3 regions of the Streptomyces sp. NPDC017940 genome follow, and region 3 is predicted to be linked to each of the others. Evidence: riboswitches for the same ligand, from Rfam matches in the RefSeq annotation. Region 3 holds a riboswitch; each other region holds the start of a gene.
What was found. Region 3 has a riboswitch for cobalamin ahead of ACH4DX_RS00580 (ABC transporter substrate-binding protein). Riboswitches for the same ligand answer to the same signal wherever they lie in the genome.

Region 1 (4,272 bases), on a different contig from region 3:
GGGTGTCGGCGAGGTCGACCCCGTCCTGCCGGTACCAGTCCTCGTCGGCGCGCATGGCTACGTAGACGCGTATGTGTCCGCCGCTGTTGCGCTGGGCGACGAAGCCCTGCCGGTTGTGGAGGGCCATCATCGTGCCGGCGGCGGTCAGTGCGGCCAGGCGGGGATGACGGACGTCGGCGTCGTCGAAGCCGGTCTCGACGAAGGTGACGCCGGTGTAGCGGGGTGCGGCGTTCGTCAGCAGGCGGCGCACCTTGGACCAGGCGCCGTCGGCGCCGATGACGAGATCGGCGTCGGCAGCGGTGCCGTCGGTGAAGTGCAGTCGGTGGACGCCGTCGCCGAGGGGTTCGACGCGGGCGAGTCCGTGACCCCAGTGGACGGTGCCTGGTTCGAGGGACTCCAGCAGGAGACGGCGCAGTACCCCACGGTCGATCTCCGGATTGCCCTCGGTGGTGTCGGCCTCCGGCGGTATCCCGTCGAACACGATCCGGCCGTCGCCGCCGACCAGACGCATCTGCTGCCCCTCGGGGCGGGACAAGGAGCGGAACTCGTCCAGCAACCCTGCCGCACGCAGGGCGTGTTGGCCCGACCCCGGGTGCATGTCGAGGGTGCCGCCCTGGTCGCGGGCGGCCGGAGAGGCGTCCAGTTCGTGGACGGTGACGGCGATGCCGTGCTGCTGGAGGACGCGCGCGCAGGTGAGGCCGCCGGGACCGGCGCCGATGACGGCGATGCGGAGTACGGGGGTGGTGTGCATGGGGGTGGTGTGCATGGGGGTGGTGTTCATGGGCGGTGCTCCGTTCGGAAGGGCGCGCCGTCGCGGGCGGCGTGGCTGATCACAGAGTTCGCGCAAGCGGCCTGGCCGGTCACTGAGTTCACGCGATCGGCCTGGCTGATCACTGGGTTCACGCGATCGGCCCGGCTGATCACTGGGTTCAGGAGAGCACGGCCGTTCCATAAGTGCAACAGGTAAACTTTTGAAGCCGTGCAACCACAGGGGTAGGGTGCGGGAATGAACGAGACCGAGACCGGCGCGGCGGAAGCGCCGATGGGGCGCCGCGAGCGCAAGAAGGCCGCCACCCGCCAGGCCATCGCCGACGCCGCGCTGCGGCTGTTCCTGGAGCGCGGCTACGACGACGTCGGCATCCGCGAGATCGCGGACGCCGCCGATGTGTCGACCACGACGCTGTTCAAGCACTTCCCGGTCAAGGAGGCCCTCGTCTTCGACGAGGAGGCCGACGACGAGGCCCGGCTGCTCGCAGCCGTGCGCGAACGCCCCCGGGGGCAGTCCGTCCCCACAGCACTGCGCGAGCACGCCTTGCGCCACCGCATGGCCGCCTCCGACGGAGACGCCCGCTTCGCCGCCTTCTTCGACCTGGTGAACAACACCCCCGCGCTGCGCGACTACCTTCAGGGCATGTGGTCGCGCCACGCTTCGGCCCTCGCCCGGGTGATCGCCAAGGAGAGCGGCATGCCCGCGAACGACCCGGCCTGCACGGCCCTGGCCCACTTCGCCCTGGAGGCACCCCGCGCCGCCCGCGGCCAGGACGACCCCCGCGAGGCCGTCACTCGTGCCTTCGAGTTGTTGGAGAACGGCTGGCGGGGGCTCGCCCCCGCCGGGAACTGAGGGCGAATCCGGGACTCCGGCCTTTTCTCGCGCCCGGCGTCCGCGGGACAGGCTCGACCCGGACCCGGACCCGGACCCGGCCCCGGACCCGAACCGTGTCCGAGATCACTTGCCGCCGTACGGGCAGCACTGCCCACGAAGCCGGTGACCCTCTAATCTGACCTGTGCAGCTGGTTCGCCCTGTCCGCCAGACAGACGCGTCGCAAGAGGGAACCCGGTGGGAATCCGGGACTGCCCCGCAGCGGTGAGTGGGAACGAACGCCGTCATACGCACTGGACCCGGCCGGGTCTGGGAAGCGACGGCCAGTAGGAGTCTGCTTCGGCAGGCGCGCCCACGAGTCCGAAGACCTGCCCGTTGCCCGCACGTGACCGATCGCGTGCGGACATCCCGGTGACCTCGTGGGCGGGTCGGCGTGCACACCAGGCGGAGGACGACCGCGCCACGGCGCGCACGTCCGCCCCGTCCGGTTCGTCACCCCTTCGCGTCCGTGTCCCGTCACCGGGATGCTCAGGAGTCATCTCGCGAAGGAGATTTCCGTGACAGCGAAGCCCGCAGCCGCGGCAGCACGGGCCACCGTGTACGGCTACCCCCGCCAGGGTCGGAACCGTGAGCTCAAGAAGGCCGTCGAGGGCTACTGGAAGGGCCGCGTCACGGCGGACGCCCTCCGGCAGACCGCGGCGGACCTACGACGCTCCGCCTGGCAGCAGTTGGCCGACGCAGGCATCCACGAGGTGCCGACCGGGGACTTCTCGTACTACGACCACGTCCTCGACACCAGTGTCATGGTCGGCGCCGTACCGCCACGGCACCGCGCGGCCGTCGACGCCGACGCGCTCGACGGCTACTTCGCGATGGCACGCGGCACCCAGGACGTGGCGCCGCTGGAGATGACCAAGTGGTTCGACACCAACTACCACTACCTGGTGCCGGAGTTGAGCCCCGACACCGTCTTCACGGCCGACTCGGCCAAGCAGGTCGCCGAGCTGAAGGAGGCACTCGCGCTCGGCCTCGCCGCCCGCCCCGTCCTGGTCGGCCCCGTCACCTATCTGCTCCTGGCCAAGCCCGCTCCCGGTGCGGCGGCCGACTTCGAGCCGCTGACGCTCCTGGACCGCCTCCTTCCCGTGTACGCCGAGGTCCTCGTCGCCCTGCGCGCGGCCGGCGCCGAGTGGGTGCAGCTCGACGAGCCCGCCCTGGTGCAGGACCGCACACCCGCCGAGCTCAACGCCGCAGCGCGCGCCTACCGCGATCTCGGCGCCCTCACCGACCGGCCCAAGCTGCTCGTGGCGTCCTACTTCGACCGGCTCGGCGACGCGCTGCCCGTCCTCGCGAAGGCGCCGGTCGACGGCCTGGCCCTCGACTTCACCGCCGCCGCTGCCGCCAACCTCGACGCGCTGGCCGCGGTCGGCGGACTGCCCGGCAAGCGCCTGGTCGCGGGTGTGGTCGACGGCCGCAACGTCTGGATCAACAACCTCGAGAACTCCCTGTCCACCCTCGGCACGCTCCTGGGTCTCGCCGACCAGGTCGACGTGGCCGCCTCCTGCTCCCTCCTGCACGTCCCGATCGACGCGGCGGCCGAGCGCGACATCGACCCGCAGATCCTGCGCTGGCTCGCCTTCGCCCGGCAGAAGACGGCGGAGATCTCCACACTGGCCAGGGGTCTCGCCCAGGGAACCGACGCCATCGCCGCCGAACTCGCCGCCAACCGCGCCGACCTCGCGTCCCGCGCCACCTCACCCATCACGCACGACACAGCGGTACGGGCCAGGGTCGCCGCCGTCACCGACGCCGACAGCCGCCGCTCCCAGCCGTACAGCACCCGCACCGTCGCCCAGCGGGCCCACCTCAAGCTGCCGCTCCTCCCGACGACCACCATCGGTTCGTTCCCGCAGACCGCGGAACTGCGCGCCGCCCGCGCCGACCTGCGCGCGGGACGCATCGACGACGCGGGTTACGAGCAGCGCGTCGAGAGCGAGATCCGCGACGTGCTCGCCTTCCAGGAGCAGGCAGGCATCGACGTCCTGGTGCACGGCGAGCCCGAGCGCAACGACATGGTGCAGTACTTCGCCGAACAGCTCACGGGCTACCTCGCCACCCAGCACGGCTGGGTGCAGTCGTACGGCACCCGGTACGTGCGTCCGCCGGTCCTCGCCGGTGACATCTCCCGGCCCGAGCCGATGACGGTGCGCTGGACGGCGTACGCGAACTCGCTCACGGACCGGCCGGTCAAGGGGATGCTGACCGGCCCCGTGACGATGCTCGCCTGGTCCTTCGTCCGTGACGACCAGCCGCCCGGCGACACCGCACGGCAGGTCGCCCTCGCCCTGCGCGACGAGGTCGGCGACCTGGAGGCGGCGGGCACTTCGGTCATCCAGGTCGACGAGCCCGCGCTGCGCGAGACGCTGCCGCTGCGCGCCACGGACCGCGCCGCGTACCTGGCGTGGGCCACCGAGGCGTTCCGGCTCACGACCAGCGGCGTCCGGCCGCAGACGCAGATCCACACCCACATGTGCTACGCCGAGTTCGGTGACATCGTGCAGGCCATCGACGACCTCGACGCCGACGTCATCAGCCTGGAGGCGGCCCGCTCGCACATGCAGGTGGCCCGGGAGTTGGCCGCCCACGGCTACCCGCGCGAGGCGGGCCCCGGCGT
Region 2 (4,272 bases), on a different contig from region 3:
ACGTCGGCGGGGAGTGCCGCGAGATCCGCCTCCGCGCGGATGGTGGCGAAGGACTGGCGGTAGATCTCCGCGCCGTCCTTCTCGTAGTCGTAGGTCGTCACGGTGTTCTTCTCGCTGCTCTCGGTCGTCGTGAGGGGATCGCCGCCAGGGCGGTGGCGAGTCGGGAGGGGTCGTCGAGGTCGACGGTGCGCGGGGTGGGGTCCCCGGCGGGGGCTGTGGCGGTCGCGGCGGTGGCGGCGGTGGTGGCCACCGAGAGGCGGTAGCCTCCGCCGCCGTCCGCGGCGACCACGTCGATGTGGTCGCCCCGGGGGTGCCCGCAGCGCCGTTCGCATCCGGACCAGTACAGGGGCAGGCTGTCGGACGGGACCTCGGCGAGGGTACGGGCGGCGTCCGCCCGCACGTCCGTGCGGGACTTGGCGCATCCGGGCCTGCCGATGCAGGCGCCGACCAGCAGCCAGGGGGAGCCGTTCTCCGTGACGAGGCCGACGGCCGACAGGCCCGCCCGCGCCTCCTCGACCCGGTCCGCGCCCAGGCCCGGTGTGGGCACGACGACGCCACGCCACGGCGTCAACCGCAGCTCACCCGCGGGGGAGAGGGCGGCGACACGGGCCAACTCACGCCACTGCGACGCCGAGAGCCGCCCGAGCGGAGCGTGCACGGAGAGCGCGGCGAAGTCGCCTACGACACCGGGGACTGGGCCGCCGTCGGGTGGCGAGGCGCTGTCGGGTACCGGGCTGCCGTCGGGTGGCGAGGCGCTGTCGGGGACCGGGCCGTCGCCGGGCACCGGACCGCTGTCGGGCACCGGGTCGCCGCCGGGTACCGATGCGCTGCCGGACACCAGGCCGCCGCCGGGCACCGCACCGCCGCCAAGCACCGAGGCACCGCCGGGCACCGAAGCGTCACCGGACACCGCATCGCCGCACGCGCCCGCCGCCCCCGAGCCTCCCGCACACCCGGTGTGCGCGATCCCCTCAGCCAGCAAGCGGTCGCCGACCCGCCGCAGCAACGCGCCGTCGGCGAGGGCGAGTTCGTCCACGCGCCAGGCCTCGGTGCCGCAGGAGCGCACGGTGGCGAGGAACACCTCGGCCGCCAGCAAGGCGGCGCGGGGCGCGTCCGGGCCGGAGACGTGCAGGGTCGCGTCGCCCGAGCCGAGGCCGAGCAGCGCGCCGCCGTCCGCGGCCGCGCGCAGCGTCACGTCCGCGTCGAGCGCGGCCACGTCCCCGCGGCCGTCGTCGAGAGCGAACAGGAACCGGCCCGAGAGGGCGGGCGCCGCCTCGCTGGCGCACAGCGTCGCGTCGAGGGACACGAGCCAGGGCCGCACGTCCCGCAGGCCGTGCCCGTCGAGGCCGGACAGGGGCGAGGCCACGATGTTGCGCACTCGCTCGTGCGCGGCGGAGGGCAGCAGCCCGGCCGCGCCGAGCCGCCCGGCGAGCTCCGCGCCGCAGGCGTCGCGCAGCCCCCGCAGCTGGACGTTGCCGCGCGAGGTGAGATGCAACTCACCGTCGCCGAGCTCCTCGGCCGCGCCGAGGAGCGCCTCCGCCTGCCGGACGGTCAGCACACCGCCGGGAACACGGACCCTGGCAAGTGCGCCGTCGTGCGCCCCATGCAGCCGCAGCGCGCCGGGACAGGCGTCACCGCGGTCCCGTGCGGCCGCTGTGGCCTGGGACGATGAGGGAGGGGGAGCCGTGGTCACGGCGGCGAGCATACCTACGATCACACCGGGTGCACCTTCTCCTGGTGCCCGGTCGCGGCCTACTATGCTCCTCGGTGGATCATTCGGTCCGCCATCGCCAGACGGCGACAGGGGAGGAAGCCCGGTGTGAATCCGGCGCGGTCCCGCCACTGTGAGTCCGGCCCCCAGGGGCCGGGCGAGTCAGGAACTCCCGCCGTCAGACACCGCCCGGGGCGCGGACCCCGAGGAAGGCCAGACACCGCATGCTGCCCGCATCCGGGGACGCCGCCCCGTCCCCCCGCATCCTGCTCCTGTCGACCTCCGACACGGACCTGCTCAGCGCCCGCGCGGCGGCAGGACCGGTCCGCTACCGCTTCGCCAACCCGGCGCGGCTCCCCCTCGAAGACCTCTCGGGCCTGCTCGACGGCGTCGACCTCGTCGTCGTACGCCTCCTCGGCGGCATCCGCGCCTGGCAGGACGGCCTCGACCAGCTGCTCGCCGACGGCCGCCCGGTCGTCGTCCTCACCGGCGAACAGGCGCCCGACGCCCAGCTGATGGCCGCGTCCACCGTGCCCGTCGGCATCGCCGCGGAGGCGCACGCCTACCTCGCGCACGGCGGCCCGGCGAACCTGGAGCAGCTCGCCCGCTTCCTCTCCGACACCGTGCTGCTCACCGGGCACGGCTTCGACGCGCCCGCCGCCGCGCCCAGCTGGGGCCCGCTGGAGCGCACGCCCCGCGCCGGTGCCGAGGGCCCCGTCGTGGCCGTGCTCTACTACCGCGCCCACCACATGAGCGGCAACACCGCCTTCGTGCACGCGCTGTGCGACGCCGTCGAGGACGCGGGCGCCAGGCCGCTGCCGCTGTACGTCGCCTCGCTGCGCGCCCCCGAGCCGGAGCTGATCGAGCAGCTGCGGACCGTCGACGTCATCGTCACCACGGTCCTCGCGGCGGGCGGCACCAAGCCCGCAGAGGCGTCCGCGGGCGGCGACGACGAGTCCTGGGACGCGGGCGCGCTGACCACCCTGGACGTGCCCATCCTCCAGGCCCTGTGCCTGACCGGGTCGAGGGCCGCCTGGGAGGACAACGACGAGGGCGTCTCGCCGCTCGACGCCGCGAGCCAGATCGCGGTGCCCGAGTTCGACGGGCGTCTGATCACCGTCCCGTTCTCCTTCAAGGAGATCGACGCCGACGGCCTGCCCGCGTACGTCGCCGACCCCGAGCGCGCCGCCCGCGTCGCCGGGATCGCCGTACGGCACGCGAGGCTCCGCCACATCCCTGCCGCCGACAAGCGCCTCGCGCTCGTGCTCTCCGCGTATCCGACCAAGCACTCCCGCATCGGCAACGCGGTCGGCCTCGACACCCCCGCGAGCGCCGTGGCCCTGCTGCGCCGCCTGCGCGACGAGGGCTACGACTTCGGGGACGCCGAGGTGCCAGGACTGGCGTCCGGCGACGGCGACGAGCTGATCCGCGCGCTGATCGAGGCGGGCGGCCACGACCAGGACTGGCTCACCGACGAGCAGCTGGCCCGCAACCCGGTGCGGATCCCCGCGGCCGACTACCGCCGCTGGTACGCGACCCTGCCCGAGGAACTGCGCACCGCCGTCGAGGAGCACTGGGGTCCCGCGCCCGGCGAGATGTTCGTCGACCGCAGCGGCAACCCGGAGGGCGACATCGTCCTCGCCGCCCTGCGCTTCGGCAATCTGCTGATCCTCATCCAGCCGCCGCGCGGCTTCGGCGAGAACCCGATCGCGATCTACCACGACCCGGACCTGCCGCCCTCGCACCACTATCTGGCCGCCTACCGCTGGATCGCCGCTGCCGCCGAGGACGGCGGCTTCGGCGCCGACGCGATGATCCACCTGGGCAAGCACGGCAACCTGGAGTGGCTGCCCGGCAAGAACGCGGGCCTGTCCGCGGCCTGCGGCCCGGACGCCGCGCTCGGTGACCTGCCGCTGATCTACCCGTTCCTGGTCAACGACCCGGGCGAGGGCACCCAGGCCAAGCGACGGGTGCACGCCACGCTCATCGACCACCTGGTCCCGCCGATGGCCCGCGCCGACTCCTACGGCGACATCGCGCGCCTGGAGCAGCTCCTGGACGAGTACGCCCAGATCTCCTCGATGGACCCGGCCAAGCTCCCGGCGATCCGGGCCCAGATCTGGACCCTCATCCAGGCCGCCAAGCTGGACCACGACCTCGGCCTGGACGACCGGCCCGACGACGACGGCTTCGACGACTTCCTGCTGCACGTCGACGGCTGGCTGTGCGAGGTCAAGGACGCCCAGATCCGCGACGGCCTGCACGTGCTCGGCGCACCGCCCGCGGCGGGCGACCGCGTCAACCTCGTCCTCGCCATCCTCCGCGCCCGCCAGATCTGGGGCGGCACCACCGCCCTGCCCGGACTGCGCGAGGCGCTCGGCCTCGACGAGTCCGCGGCGACCCGCACCACCGCCGACGAGGCGGAGGCCAAGGCCCGCGCCCTGGTGGAGCGGATGGAGGAGCTCGGCTGGGACCCGGACTCCGTGCCCGAGGGGCACGGCGAACAGGTCACCGCCATCCTGGAGTTCGCCGCCCGCGAGGTCGTGCCGCGCCTGGCGGCG
Region 3 (4,272 bases):
CAATGGTGCCGCGGGCGCCGGCGGGGCCGGCGACAGCGAGGGCTATCAGCGCGGGCTCGGAGCCCGGCAGATCCAGATGATCGCGATTGGCGGTGCCATCGGCACCGGCCTGTTCCTCGGCGCGGGCAAGGCCATCCACAAGGCGGGCCCGAGCCTCATCCTCGCGTACGCGATCGCGGGTCTCGTCATCTTCTTCATCATGCGCGCGCTCGGCGAGCTCTTGATGTACCGCCCCGTCTCGGGTTCGTTCTCGGAGTACGCCCGCGAGTTCGTCGGCCCCTTCTTCGGGTTCGTGACCGGCTGGACGTACTGGCTCTTCTGGGTCGTCACCGGCATCACGGAAGTCACGGCGGCGGCCCAGTACATGCAGTACTGGACCCATGACTCCATTCCCCAATGGGGCTACGCCCTGATCTTCACCGTCATCCTGTACGGCGCCAACCTGATCTCCGTGAAGCTCTTCGGCGAGCTGGAGTTCTGGTTCTCCATGGTCAAGGTCACCGCCATCATCGGCATGATCCTGATCTGCGCCGGCATCCTCACCATCGGCTTCTCCGACGCCGGTGACACCGCCTCCGTCTCGCACCTGTGGGACAACGGCGGCTTCTTCCCCAACGGCATCGGCAACACGCTGATGACCCTCCAGATCGTGATGTTCGCCTTCCTCGCCGTGGAGCTGGTCGGCGTCACCGCGGGCGAGTCCAAGGACCCGAAGAAGACCCTGCCCAAGGCGATCAACACCGTGCCGTGGCGCATCGCCGTCTTCTACGTCGGCGCGCTCATCATGATCCTGTCGGTCGTGCCGTGGACGCACTTCCAGCCCGGCGTCTCCCCGTTCGTCGCCGCCTTCGAGAAGATGGGCCTCGGCGTCGGCGCCGCGATCGTGAACTTCGTGGTCCTGACCGCCGCGCTCTCCTCCTGCAACTCGGGCATGTACTCCACCGGCCGCATGCTGCGCGACCTCGCGCTCAACGGCCAGGGCCCGAAGTTCTTCACCAAGCTCACCAAGAACGGCCTGCCGCTCGTCGGCACCACCGCGTCCGCCGCGCTGATGCTCGTCGGCGTGTGGATCAACTACCAGTGGCCGGGCGAGGCGTTCAACTACGTCGTCTCCTTCGCCACCATCTCCGGCATGTGGGCCTGGATCATGATCCTGGTCTCCCAGATCAACTACCGCCGCAAGGCCGACCGCGGCGTCCTGCCGCAGTCCAGCTTCCGCGCGCCGGGCGCCCCGTACACCAGCTGGTTCGCGCTCGCCTTCATCGGCATGGTCATCGTGATGATGGGCGTCGACAAGGACGCCAGGATCTCGCTGTACTGCGCCCCGGTCTGGGCCGCGATCCTGGGCGTGTCCTACCTGGTCCTGAAGAGCCGCAACCCGGGGGCCGCGGCCTTCAAGAAGCGCGAGCACGGCGGTCCCGCCGCTGAGAGCGGCGCGAAGCCCAACAAGGACTGACCCCGCCGTCGCACTCCGTACGTCCAGCATGCGGGCGGCCCCGTACCACACTTCGGTACGGGGCCGCCCTGCTGCTTATCCTGGCCGACATGCTGACCATCACCCAGGCCCTCCACGACCAGATCGTCGCGCACGCGCGCGAGGACCACCCCGACGAGGCCTGCGGCGTCCTCGCGGGCCCCGCGGGCACCGACCGCCCCGAGCGGTTCGTCCCGATGCTGAACGCGGCCCGCTCGCCCACGTTCTACGAGTTCGACTCCGCCGATCTGCTCAAGCTGTACCGCGACCTCGACGACCGCGACGAGGACCCGGTGGTCATCTACCACTCGCACACCGCGACCGAGGCCTACCCCTCCCGCACCGACATCTCCTACGCCAACGAGCCCGGCGCGCACTACGTCCTGGTCTCCACCGCGGACACCGACGACGCGGGCCCCTTCCAGTTCCGCTCGTTCCGGATCGTCGAGGGGGAGGTCACCGAGGAGGAGGTCCGGGTCGTACCGGCATACTGAGCACGACCCTTGAGGCGGCAGGACCCAGGAAGCCGGTGCGAATCCGGCGCGGTCCCGCCACTGTGACCGGCCCGCGCCCGCGCGGACCGTGAGCCAGGAACTGACCTGCCGCCCTCTCCCACTTGACGCAGGGGACGCGGAAATCCCCTGGAGGAGGCCGCGCCGCCATGCTCTCGCGCCGTACCCGCCCGCTCACGCACGCCCTGACCGCCGCGGCGATGCTGATCCCCCTGGCCGCGTGCTCCTCGTCGGACTCCGGCCCCGACACCGAGGGGAAGGCCGGGGCGTCCGCCGCCGGATTCCCGTACACCGTCACCAACTGCGGCCAGAAGACCACGTACGCGGCTCCCCCGAAGCGCGCCGTCACCATGAACCAGCACGTGACGGAGATCCTCCTCGCGCTCGGCCTGAAGGACCGCATCGCCGGGACCGCCTACCTCGACGACAAGATCCTGCCCGAGTACGAGAAGGCCTACGAGTCCCGCCCGGTGCTCGCCAAGGAGTACCCCTCCTACGAGAAGCTGCTCGCCGCCAACCCCGACATGGTGTACGGCGGTTACGCCAGCGCCTTCACGGCGGGCGAGGGGCGCTCGCGCGAGGCCCTCGCCAAGTCCGGCATCAAGTCCCGCCTCAACATCGAGGGCTGCGCCGGGAAGTCCGTCACGATGGACGACCTCTACCGCGAGGTGCGCGAGGTCGGCGCCACCTTCGGCGTCCGCGACCGGGCCGAGAAGTGGATCCGTGCCGCCGAGGCAGAACTGGCCGCCACCGCGAAGGAGTCCGCCCGGTCCGCCGAGGACGGCAAGCCGCCCGCGGTCTTCGTGTACGACAGCGGCGACAAGACGGCGTTCACCGCGGGCGGGCGCGGCATCGGGAACGACATCATCGAGCGCGCGGGCGGCCGCAACGTCATGTCCGACCTCGACAAGCCCTTCGGCGACGCCTCCTGGGAGACCGTCGTGGACCGCCGCCCCGAGGTGATCGTCATCTACGACTACGGCGCCACGACCGTCGCCCAGAAGAAGAAGCGCCTCCTCGACGACCCTGCCCTCAAGGACGTCCCCGCCGTCAGGAACAAGCGGTTCGCGGTGCTGCCGCTGTCGGACGTGGTGCTCGGGGTGCGGGCACCCGGGGCGGTGCGGAAGCTGGCGGAGCAGCTGCGGTGAGGGGGCTTCGCTCCGCGGGCACCGCGAGGCCCGCGCCGGGGGCCGGTCAGGCCGTTCCGGGGACGGGTCAGCCCGTTGCGGGGACCGGTCAGGCCGTTCCGGGGACCGGGCAGACCGCCCGGCGTTCGAGGACGAAGCCCAAGGCCGAGCGACGGGCCGAGCGACGGGCCGACCGGCGGGCCGACCGGCGGGACGCCGCCCCGTCCGAGGGGAGGCCTCCCCGCACCGGACTGGCGTACGGCGCCGTCATGGCCGCCCTGGTCCTCGCCCTGGTGGCCGCAGGCCTCGCCGCGCTGATGTGGGGCTCGGTGAAGATCCCGCCCGCGGACGTCTTCCACATCCTCACGGGCCGGGCGGAGGACCCGTCCCCGTACCGCACGATCGTCCTCGACGTCCGCCTCCCACGGGTCCTGCTCGGCGCAGCCGTGGGCGCGGGCCTCGCCGTGGTCGGCACCACCCTCCAGGCTCTGGTCCGCAACCCCCTGGCGGACCCCTTCCTGCTCGGCATCTCCTCGGGCGCCTCGGCCGCGGCGGTCGCGGTGATCGTGCTCGGCGTGGGCGCGGGCCTGGCCACGACGGTGACGATCCCGGCGGCGTCCTTCGTGGGCGCCTTCCTCGCACTGCTCCTCGTGTACACCCTCGCCCGGGATCCCGGCGGCGGCTTCACCACGAACCGCCTGATCCTCGCGGGCGTCGCCGTCTCCTACGTCCTGGCCGCGCTGACCAGCCTGATCCTGGTGGTCTCCGCCCGCGCCGACCACCTCAAGGAGGTCCTGTACTGGACGCTCGGCGGCCTGGGCAGCGCCCGCTGGGACACGCTCGCGCTGCCGCTGGTCGTCCTCACGGTCGGTACGGGCCTCCTGCTCGCGCTCGCCAGGCCCCTCGACCTGCTCCTGGTCGGCGAGGAGGGCGCCACCGTCCTCGGTCTGAACACGGCCCGGTTCCGCGCGGGCGTCTTCGCCCTGGCCTCCCTGGTGACCGGGGTGCTCGTCGCGCAGAGCGGGGCCATCGGCTTCGTCGGCCTGATGGTGCCGCACGCGGCCCGCATGCTGGTGGGGGCCGCGCACCGGGCGCTGCTCCCGGTGGCCGCGCTGACGGGCGCGGTGTTCCTGGTCCTCGCCGACATCGCCGCGCGTAC

Region 1: linked by a shared signal. The riboswitch ahead of metE (5-methyltetrahydropteroyltriglutamate--homocysteine S-methyltransferase) and the one ahead of ACH4DX_RS00580 (ABC transporter substrate-binding protein) in region 3 are both predicted to bind cobalamin.
Region 2: linked by a shared signal. The riboswitch ahead of cobN (cobaltochelatase subunit CobN) and the one ahead of ACH4DX_RS00580 (ABC transporter substrate-binding protein) in region 3 are both predicted to bind cobalamin.

What each region holds. Positions count from the first base shown of each region.
Region 1 covers NZ_JBIRHJ010000004.1:134,254-138,525, forward strand. The annotation lists gene ACH4DX_RS15155 (FAD-dependent oxidoreductase) at 1-781, opposite strand, end outside; gene ACH4DX_RS15160 (TetR/AcrR family transcriptional regulator) at 1,007-1,621, shown strand; cobalamin riboswitch at 1,776-1,992, shown strand; gene metE (5-methyltetrahydropteroyltriglutamate--homocysteine S-methyltransferase) at 2,159-4,272, shown strand, end outside.
Region 2 covers NZ_JBIRHJ010000002.1:284,221-288,492, reverse strand. The annotation lists gene ACH4DX_RS07365 (precorrin-8X methylmutase) at 1-101, opposite strand, end outside; gene ACH4DX_RS07360 (cobalamin biosynthesis protein CobG) at 98-1,705, opposite strand; cobalamin riboswitch at 1,761-1,906, shown strand; gene cobN (cobaltochelatase subunit CobN) at 1,936-4,272, shown strand, end outside.
Region 3 covers NZ_JBIRHJ010000001.1:146,630-150,901, forward strand. The annotation lists gene ACH4DX_RS00570 (amino acid permease) at 1-1,456, shown strand, start outside; gene ACH4DX_RS00575 (Mov34/MPN/PAD-1 family protein) at 1,546-1,968, shown strand; cobalamin riboswitch at 1,954-2,092, shown strand; gene ACH4DX_RS00580 (ABC transporter substrate-binding protein) at 2,136-3,134, shown strand; gene ACH4DX_RS00585 (FecCD family ABC transporter permease) at 3,383-4,272, shown strand, end outside.